DNA from 4 places in the Paenibacillus sp. EKM211P genome. Region 1 is predicted to be linked to each of the others. Evidence: riboswitches for the same ligand, from Rfam matches in the RefSeq annotation. Region 1 holds a riboswitch; each other region holds the start of a gene.

Region 1 (2,203 bases):
ATACCTGGCTCCTGTGCGGAATACGCCGTCATGGAGACATTTTGTAAAACTTTTCTATAATTAAAATTAATACCTGCTTTACGGACAGCACTGCCCGAACTAACCTTTGTAGCCTTAACCGCATCTTTAGGGCCGATGGAAGCAGCTAGAACGACCGGTTTCTTCTTCGTTCCTACCGCAATTACCTTATCCACACGATTCTGTGCGACTTCCTTGTTGACCAGCTGTTTGGATACCAATTTTCCATCATGGTATACCTTTTGAACATGCTGGACTACCACACCCGATTTGCCACTTTGAATGACTCGATTATCGCCTTTATAGAGACTTGGATCTGCCGTTTTGATGACCTGATAAGGCACTTGTTTTTTCTGTTCGACCTGCTGTTTCTTCACACGGACGATTTTTATGTCCATGTTAGCTGAAACAGAGGCATCCAACGCAGGGTAAACTTTATCCGTTGATGATAATTTATAGCCCGAAGTGCGAATGGCACCCTCTACTGTATTTTCTGTTGTGTACAGCTTTTTCGTCTTATTGCCTGAGGATACTTTAACCTGATTGGCACGTTTAATGACTACGCGATCCCCATCCTGTACTGCTCCATTTAGCGGCATGGAAATTGTATCATGCGGCTGAAGTGAAATAGAATGCTCATTGAGCAAATCTTGGAGCTTGGATTCCCGGGTTTCTACCGCAGATGCCTTACCATCGATGACAAAAAAGACTTGTTTTTTAGATTGCGTGTACATCAGAATTGAAATCATAATCGTTAGTGCGATTAGAAAAATAGCAACCAAAGCAGCCTGGCGCACATTCTCTTGCTTCCAACGTAATACGTAAGACATGCTGGATGAGCGTGACTCATGGGTCTCCTCTTTTCGGAAAATGCCCATTTCCTCCGTCCTCCTTACATAGCCCGCCGTCTGGAGTAAGACATAGTTGATCGTTGACGTGACTATAACAGATTTTCTACAAGACAAGCCCGTACTGCGACTGTCCTGCACCATGTACCCGTCTTCGCGGCATGCTGTCCTCCCCTGTTTAACCACAGTATGATGACAGATTTTCTTTTATTCACAACAAAAAAAGCCAAAGAAAGAGACTAGAGAGCTCTTTCGTGGCTTCCGACATGTGTGAATATGCGGGAAAACTCATGCACGAGATGGCTTCTCTCTTGTTACGCTTACGGGGTTAGCTGTCGGGTTCGGACGTAGAGAGTCGCCCTAGCTTAGGTCAACCGCTCATGGCGGTCGCCTTCACATTCACCCCGAAGACCCAGAAAGAAATCGAAATACGGCTTCTCTACCTGTTCATCCCATTCGGGAAATGAATTTCGGTTGAGCCGGCTGCTGAAGAGACATTCTCTCTTGCACATACGCCGGACGTACTGTAAGCCATATCGGTTCCCCCGTTCCCTGCAAAAGGGACTCAGCGAGACTGGTTCATGAAATGATTTGTTGATGTTTACACTCAACAACAATTCACTGAAAAGATGATATCCTGTTTCCATGCATGTTGTAAAGCAGGTTTCAAGTACATTTTTTAAAATATTCGGTTAAAAAATTGTAATATTCTTGAGTTTCCTGCAACAAAATCATAATTAGCTCCGTCTATCTCTTTATTTTGATTGATTTCTTCGCTTTTTCACTGAATGTCAAATCGTTCCAAAGCATTTTGGGTCGTAATGGATACCAATTCCTCCACTGTAATTCCCTTAATTTGGGCAGCTACCTCTGCCACCAATCTCACATGGGCCGACTCATTTCGCTTCCCGCGAAACGGATGAGGCGTCAAGTATGGCGCGTCCGTTTCAATCAGCAGACGATCCAGCGGAACCAGGGCCAGTACCTCTTTTGGCTGCTTGGCATTTTTGAACGTTATGGGCCCGCCAAAGGAAAGGTGAAAGCCCATATCCAGCACCATTTTAGCGGTCTCCCAGCTCCCAGAAAAGGAGTGCATGACTCCGCCAATCTCGCCCGCCTTTTCCTCACGTAAAATCCTCACAATATCTTCATGTGCATCTCGGTTATGGATAACAATTGGCATGTTGAGCTCACGTGCCAGGCCAATTTGATTTCGAAGTACCCGCTGCTGCACATCCTTTGGTGATGTATCCCAATAATAATCCAGACCGATCTCTCCGATCGCTACAACCTTTTTATGACTGCATAACGATGCAATCCATTCTAAATCACCCTCC
Region 2 (2,203 bases), on a different contig from region 1:
ACCATTGGGATGGTGGACATTATGTATCAAGCCCAGGTCATTAAGAATATTACCTACGAAGGCTTAAGTCCATTCGTAATCGCAGCCGCTATTTATTTTGTAATGACATTCAGCTTATCTAAGCTGTTGGGTTTATGGGAAAGGAAGTTGAGAGCCAGTGATCACCGTTAAACAACTGCGTAAATCATTCGGTAAGAATGAAATTTTAAAAGGCATTGATATAGATATCGCCAAAGGTGAAGTAGTCGTCATTATCGGCCCGAGTGGTTCGGGGAAAAGTACGTTTTTGCGTTGTATGAATCTGTTGGAACAGCCAACAGAAGGGGAAATCTTGTTTGAGGGTGAGCCGATTACGGCCCGTGGTCATAATATTAATGCGACTCGGGAGAAGATGGGGATGGTTTTCCAACATTTTAATCTGTTTCCGCATAAAACAATACTGCAGAATCTGACGCTTGCACCAACGCAGGTGAAGAAGCAATCGGGGAAAGAAGCGGAGAAAATTGCGTTGGAGCTCCTGCGGACCGTGGGTCTTGAGGATAAGAAGAATACCTACCCGAACCAGTTATCTGGCGGTCAAAAGCAACGTATAGCGATAGCACGTGCTCTCGCCATGCAGCCGCACGTAATGCTGTTTGATGAACCTACCTCTGCCCTGGACCCTGAAATGGTTGGAGAGGTTCTGGATGTGATGAAGAAGCTCGCTGAAGGCGGCATGACGATGGTGATCGTGACGCATGAAATGGGCTTTGCTCGTGAGGTAGGAGACCGAATCATCTTTATGGACAACGGTCAAATTATAGAGCAAGGTACGCCGGAGCAAGTTTTCGGAACTCCAAGCCATGATCGTACCCGTGATTTTCTGGCTAAAGTGCTGTAAGAAAATGCTTTTATGAATTATTGACAAAGCCCTCTCGTGATGATATTTCACGGAGGGCTTTTCTCCTTTTGTCACCATATCTCCATATTTTCGTAACAAAAAACCGATTTTTGATGACAAAATTGTAATGGATATAGTATGATGTTCAAGATTCCCAACATTTTCATGCAGATAAGGTTACAAAATTGTGATATTATGCAGTAAGCCAAAACTTACCGGGGCAGCAGCAATGATAACAATTACTCAGGTGCTGGGCTCAAACCATGGGAAGTGCGGGGGACGTAACAACGGCAATTATTCCAATGCGTCATATAGATGTTGTGGAATATGCCTAGGGGTGAATTGCACAAGCATAGGGCTTCTCCTGAGTCCGAATCCGACAGCTAACTTCGCAGGCATAACAGAGGAGGTACATATCTTTGAAACACTTAAAACATATTGGAAAAACCATGAAATTTGCGGTGCTTGCCGCAGCGATTGCAGGATTGGCACAGACAGCTGGAGTAGCAAATGCTGCTTCGCTTCATACTGCCAAAGAAGGCGATACTTTCTTTTTGCTTGCTCAACGTTATGGGGTATCGGTAGATGACTTGACGAAGGCTAACCCGGATATTGCGTCCAACAACATATATGCAGGTCTACAAATTAAAATGCCAGACGAAAAAAGTGTGAAGGCGGCTTCGGATTCGAAACCACAGCTTCTTACGGAGAAAGCACCAGCGAATGAGAGGCCAACAATTGAAGCATGGGGCAAAACATTCAATTACAGTAAAGTTGTTGATGTTAAAGCAACAGCATATTCAGCCGCAGCTGATGAAAATGGCAAATGGGGTGCAGTCGATTACTACGGTAATCCGCTTAAACTGGGTACAATTGCAGTAGACCCGAAAGTCATTCCTATGGGAACAAAGGTGCTAGTTACAGGCTATTCCCATCCCGGCTTGCCAGACCATTCTTTTGTAGCCGTTGCCCGTGATCAGGGCAGCGCTATTACCGGAAAGCGGATTGATATCTTTATCCCTGGCAACAAATCATTCGTGAACGACTTCGGCTTCCAAAATGTGAAACTGTACGTTATTGATAAATAGCATTGTGCATATATTTGATTTCATTAAACATAATATATATTATGTAAACTTAATATTATAGCACACAACATATAACTGGGACGACTTCTTATCAGTACGGTCGTTTATCGCTAAAAAAGGCTGTCTTACAAGCAGAAGCATTCTGCTCGTCAAGGCAGCCTTTTTACGTTGTTGGTATATACGAGGCTTAGACATACTGTTATTTTCGTTCCGATGTGTGAAGTAGCCGGGGGAC
Region 3 (2,203 bases), on a different contig from region 1:
ATCACTCCCTTCATTAGAGCTGGCATATATCAAAGCCTGCATACCGATGCGTCTGAACCGCAAAGCCTGTCCTTCTTCAAGGGGATGAAACGCCACGGTATGTCATCGCTATTGTATTACATCATCGAGTTGGGTTTGCTGCTGCTTCCCGCCTTTTGGGTGGTACCGAGACTCTATCCTATTGTAGTAGGAACGTTGCAATCTTCCTCTTACCTGCTGCATTTGTTGCCCTATGCCATGGGGTGGATAGCTTACGGTTGGGTCATTCGGCAGTGCATCCTGTATATGCAGCTGGGCACTGTCAGTGGTCACGCCATACTATCCTCCCTGCTTGCCTTCTTTCGCCAGCTTCTTCCGGCTGTTGGTGTATCCCTGTTGCTCGGTACTTGTGTGTTGCTAGTTTTCGGTCTATTTGGCACCGTGGCGATGATTTGGACGGGTATGTTGGCGCTGATTCTCCAGCAATCGTATCATTTTGTTACCAGTCTGGTCAGGCTGTGGCATATCAGTTCACAGTATCGGCTATGGCACATCGATATCTCCAGCAGAGGCTAACCCCTCACAATATGCTCTCTCCTGTATTTTCAGCTGTCGAAAAAACTTTTTTCTTTCCCGTGCAAACAGCACATAACTGAATACTGTTAACAGAATCTGTTCCTGGAGCGTTAGGAACAGATTTTTTTTGTAACTTTTTGCGATGAAACATTTGCCAAAGCCTGCTGTCTTTGTTACAATAATCGCAGTGAACTGATAGTAACAACTTTGTAATCTTTATTGTAACCTTTATCTTAAAAACATCGTTGTCGTGAATACTGCTCTCCAAGGTGCACATCTTAAGTTAAGCCTAATTCCTGGCACCTAGGAAGCGGGGGAACCAGTTTGGGTGAATTGATCTCGCAACAGAGTGGTCATAGGGGAACCTTCTACCGAATCCTTAAGCTAACCTCGCAGGCATTGGAAGGGGTATATTTTTTTTGAAGAAGAAGCTAACGATCGCAGCCATGGGTCTCGCCATTGCCTTTACATCTTTTACATTCGGTGGCAGCAGTGCATTTGCAGACTCTAAGATGGACCAGGTCATCCAAGATGCCAAAGGAACGAACTACAGAAGCGGAGGCACTACACTCGAGGGATTCGATTGCTCCGGCTTCACAATGTATGTATTCAACAAACTGGGAATTAAACTGCCGCATCAATCTGGATCACAATTCAAAATGGGTTCTTCTGTATCCCGCGATGAAATGAGACCAGGCGACCTGGTGTTCTTCAACACCACAGGAAGAGGCGTTTCCCATGTAGGTATCTTCGTAGGTGAAGGGAAATTCGCCCACTCCTCGACTTCACGTGGTGTAGTAGTTAGCTCACTGAACGAAAATTATTACGCTAACCGTTATGTCGGTGCAAAAAGAATTATGAGCACAGACGCTTACCATTCTGTAGCTTCAGATATTCCTGATGACGACAACGTAGAATAACTACCGCACAGCAAGCTAACCCTAGCCGCAATTTGATTCTGGCCGGAATCGAATTGCGGTTTTTTATGTCCACTACATCAGCAATGATTATCATTACTGACGAACTGACACCTCAAAAGGTTTCAATTTTAGCGAACATCGTCGGTTTTACCGTCACCGCTGGGGGAGCATATGAGCAGTAAATCCTTCTTATTGAATGTATACCCGACTTAGGTACGAAATAAACACGCTTGCCATTCTCCTACAACTTGTCTACAATCTGTGGTTAATGATTGAAGTACCTGCATAAGGAGGAATGGAAAAGTGCCGGCCTCAATATCCAACTACCGGATCGTACCGATGGACGAGCATCAAGCGGCTGAAATCTGTGAGTGGCGCTATGATCCCCCCTACAACATATACGGCTGGCTTCCCTGGGAACAAATGAAGGCACTTGAAGTCGAATTTGGAAGTCCCACGCTTCGCCAAGAGCAATATGTTGCGGTCCTGGACGAAGAGAATGAGCTGACGGGATTTGCTCAATATTTCCCTATGGTCGGTGTGACCCGGCTGGGTCTTGGAATGCATCCCGAAAGATGCGGACATGGCACAGGCTCCGATTTTGTCCGGGCCATTGCCGAGGAAGCCAGACGACGTCATCCGCAGAATGAAATTGACCTAGAGGTTCTCACTTGGAATCAGCGGGCTATCCGAGCCTACAAGGCAGCTGGATTTGAGCTGACGGATAC
Region 4 (2,203 bases), on a different contig from region 1:
GATATCCCTCCTAATTAAATATTCTACAATTAAATTGTGAACAATTCAACAAGGGGTTGCAAGTCCAGAAGAGTCTACAGACATTGTGCATTGTAAAATCGTCTTTTGTTCAAAACGGTAAATCGCACTTCAAATGGAGCAAATTGAGGTGTTTCTTCTCATAAAAAAGGCTTCATTCGATAATTATCTAGTACATATAGCGCATTTTCTTTCTTTTTTATAAATAAAGGGCAACCGTACCATACCCTACGCCAATATTGACATGCCTTTCATTTTCAAAAAGAGGTGAAATACAGAGTTTTAGAGAGATACGAGAAGCATAGGTTGGTTGTAAGCGTTATCCTTAATCTTCTATGCTCTAAAGGGTGATTTATAGCCTTGCCGTTGAGCTTTACAGTCTTCCTTGCACGGGTGTATGATTCAAGACGTAATTTCAAATTAACAACAATGAAGCAACAACGAATTGTCTAAAGCGCTGAATTTTGCAGTTGCAAAAGCGGGGGAACCAACGAGTATATACGGCTTTGCAAGCCGTGTGTCTCATGGGGTGAATTTTCCGGCCAAGTGCCGTAAATAGGGCGACTCTCACGTCCGAATCCGACAGCTAACCTCGTAAGCGTACAGGGAGAGGCAACAAACCGCCGTGTGCAGCCATGGTTTATTTTATCATGGAATGTATGAAGCCGGAGGAAGCCTTTTTCCTTCGGCTTCTTTTTGTTGTCTTTTTATACCGGGAGAGGAGCTACTGATGGAAGGTCGGTTAATTATTGTCACTGCACCGAATGAAGCGGGCAGAAGTTTTGTGAAATTGCTTATGTTCAAAAAATTGGCGTTTGCAGTTCTCACAAATAGCACCCAGGAGGAACGACAGCTTAAAAAAATGGGTGTGGAGCACATTGTGCGCATCAATACGATGCAAGCGGGAAAATGGAATTTTCCTAAAAAAGAAATTGGTAGTGTGTATTTGTTCGAAAACAGCTTGAATCTAACTTGCCGTTTCCTGCAAATATGTCGGCCACTAACATCAGAATTGATCTATGTTATTACGCACGGCTGTAATCCACAAGGAATTTATCGGGGATTGGGAGCGGACCATGTGATCTACACATTGAACGGAGAGGTGGGTTTCCTGCTGAACGGATAAGCACTTATAACATAGCTGGTTTATGATTTTATGATGGAATCAAAAGGGCAATCTGAAAAGCGATACGGAGGGTATGAACATGATGGATTTATACATGCTGCTCGTAATGGCTGTGAGTTATGGAGTGATACTGCTGTTTGTACGCTGGTGTGATGCGCAGACCTCAAAAGGAGGGCGAAGAGGATGATCGTTGTGCTAGGACTTACGGCTATTGTGTTCGTGTATTTAATCTACGCACTCCTGAATCCTGAAAAATTCTAGTCAACTATAGGATCGAGCAGGCGGGAACAGCAGATCAAGAATGCAGCATCAGAGATGCAGATTTTCGCAAACGTGTGCACTCAATGGATGGTCTGAATCAGGTCTGTTGTTCCAAATGCAGGGGCATTTTAAGGAGGAATAGAGGATGGAGCTACTGCAAATTGGGATTGTGATCATCATATTGTTGCTCTTGGTAAAGCCGATGGGCACCTATATGTATCACGTATTCTCGAATGAACCGAATCGGACGGATCGTATTTTTGGTGGAACGGAAAAGCTGATTTATAAGGCTGTAGGTTTGAAGAAACAAGACAGCATGCGCTGGACCACGTATGCTATGAGTTTCATTGCAACCAATGTGGTGCTTGTGGGGATCAGCTACCTGCTATTGCGCTTGCAGGCTATACTTCCGGGCAATCCGGTTGGGAACAGTAATATGGAAGCATCATTGGCCTTTAATACAGTAATCAGCTTTATGACCAATACGAATCTCCAACATTACAGCGGAGAAAGCGGGCTTACGTATCTGACACAGATGGCGTTCGTCACGATGATGATGTTTACTTCGGCTGCTTCGGGGTTTTCGGTTGCTGCGGCTTTTATGAGGGGATTGACGCGGCGCGGTGAAGGGCTGGGTAATTTTTTTCAAGATTTTATTAAAGCCAACATACGGATTTTCCTGCCGCTTGCTTTTGTACTTACGCTGGTGCTGGTGGGATTAAAAGTACCACAGACGCTACAACCCACGGCGGATATTACGACTTTAAGTGGTACACAGCAGCAGATTGCTATGGGACC

Evidence for each region. Region 1 has a riboswitch for cyclic di-AMP ahead of G9G57_RS22705 (3D domain-containing protein). Riboswitches for the same ligand answer to the same signal wherever they lie in the genome.
Region 2: another riboswitch for cyclic di-AMP. It lies ahead of G9G57_RS20385 (3D domain-containing protein); the one in region 1 lies ahead of G9G57_RS22705 (3D domain-containing protein).
Region 3: another riboswitch for cyclic di-AMP. It lies ahead of G9G57_RS24700 (C40 family peptidase); the one in region 1 lies ahead of G9G57_RS22705 (3D domain-containing protein).
Region 4: another riboswitch for cyclic di-AMP. It lies ahead of G9G57_RS07985 (hypothetical protein); the one in region 1 lies ahead of G9G57_RS22705 (3D domain-containing protein).

What each region holds. Positions count from the first base shown of each region.
Region 1 covers NZ_JAAMNS010000020.1:81,698-83,900, forward strand. Annotated here, with positions in the region: gene G9G57_RS22705 (3D domain-containing protein) at 1-896, opposite strand, end outside; cyclic di-AMP (ydaO/yuaA leader) riboswitch at 1,168-1,447, opposite strand; gene G9G57_RS22710 (TatD family hydrolase) at 1,648-2,203, opposite strand, start outside.
Region 2 covers NZ_JAAMNS010000016.1:99,499-101,701, forward strand. Annotated here, with positions in the region: gene G9G57_RS20375 (ABC transporter substrate-binding protein/permease) at 1-171, shown strand, start outside; gene G9G57_RS20380 (amino acid ABC transporter ATP-binding protein) at 158-880, shown strand; cyclic di-AMP (ydaO/yuaA leader) riboswitch at 1,124-1,293, shown strand; gene G9G57_RS20385 (3D domain-containing protein) at 1,300-1,968, shown strand; gene G9G57_RS20390 (polysaccharide deacetylase family protein) at 2,168-2,203, opposite strand, start outside.
Region 3 covers NZ_JAAMNS010000026.1:16,289-18,491, reverse strand. Annotated here, with positions in the region: gene G9G57_RS24705 (hypothetical protein) at 1-555, shown strand, start outside; cyclic di-AMP (ydaO/yuaA leader) riboswitch at 832-969, shown strand; gene G9G57_RS24700 (C40 family peptidase) at 975-1,475, shown strand; gene G9G57_RS24695 (GNAT family N-acetyltransferase) at 1,779-2,203, shown strand, end outside.
Region 4 covers NZ_JAAMNS010000003.1:402,114-404,316, forward strand. Annotated here, with positions in the region: cyclic di-AMP (ydaO/yuaA leader) riboswitch at 464-635, shown strand; gene G9G57_RS07985 (hypothetical protein) at 749-1,144, shown strand; gene kdpF (K(+)-transporting ATPase subunit F) at 1,328-1,405, shown strand; gene kdpA (potassium-transporting ATPase subunit KdpA) at 1,551-2,203, shown strand, end outside.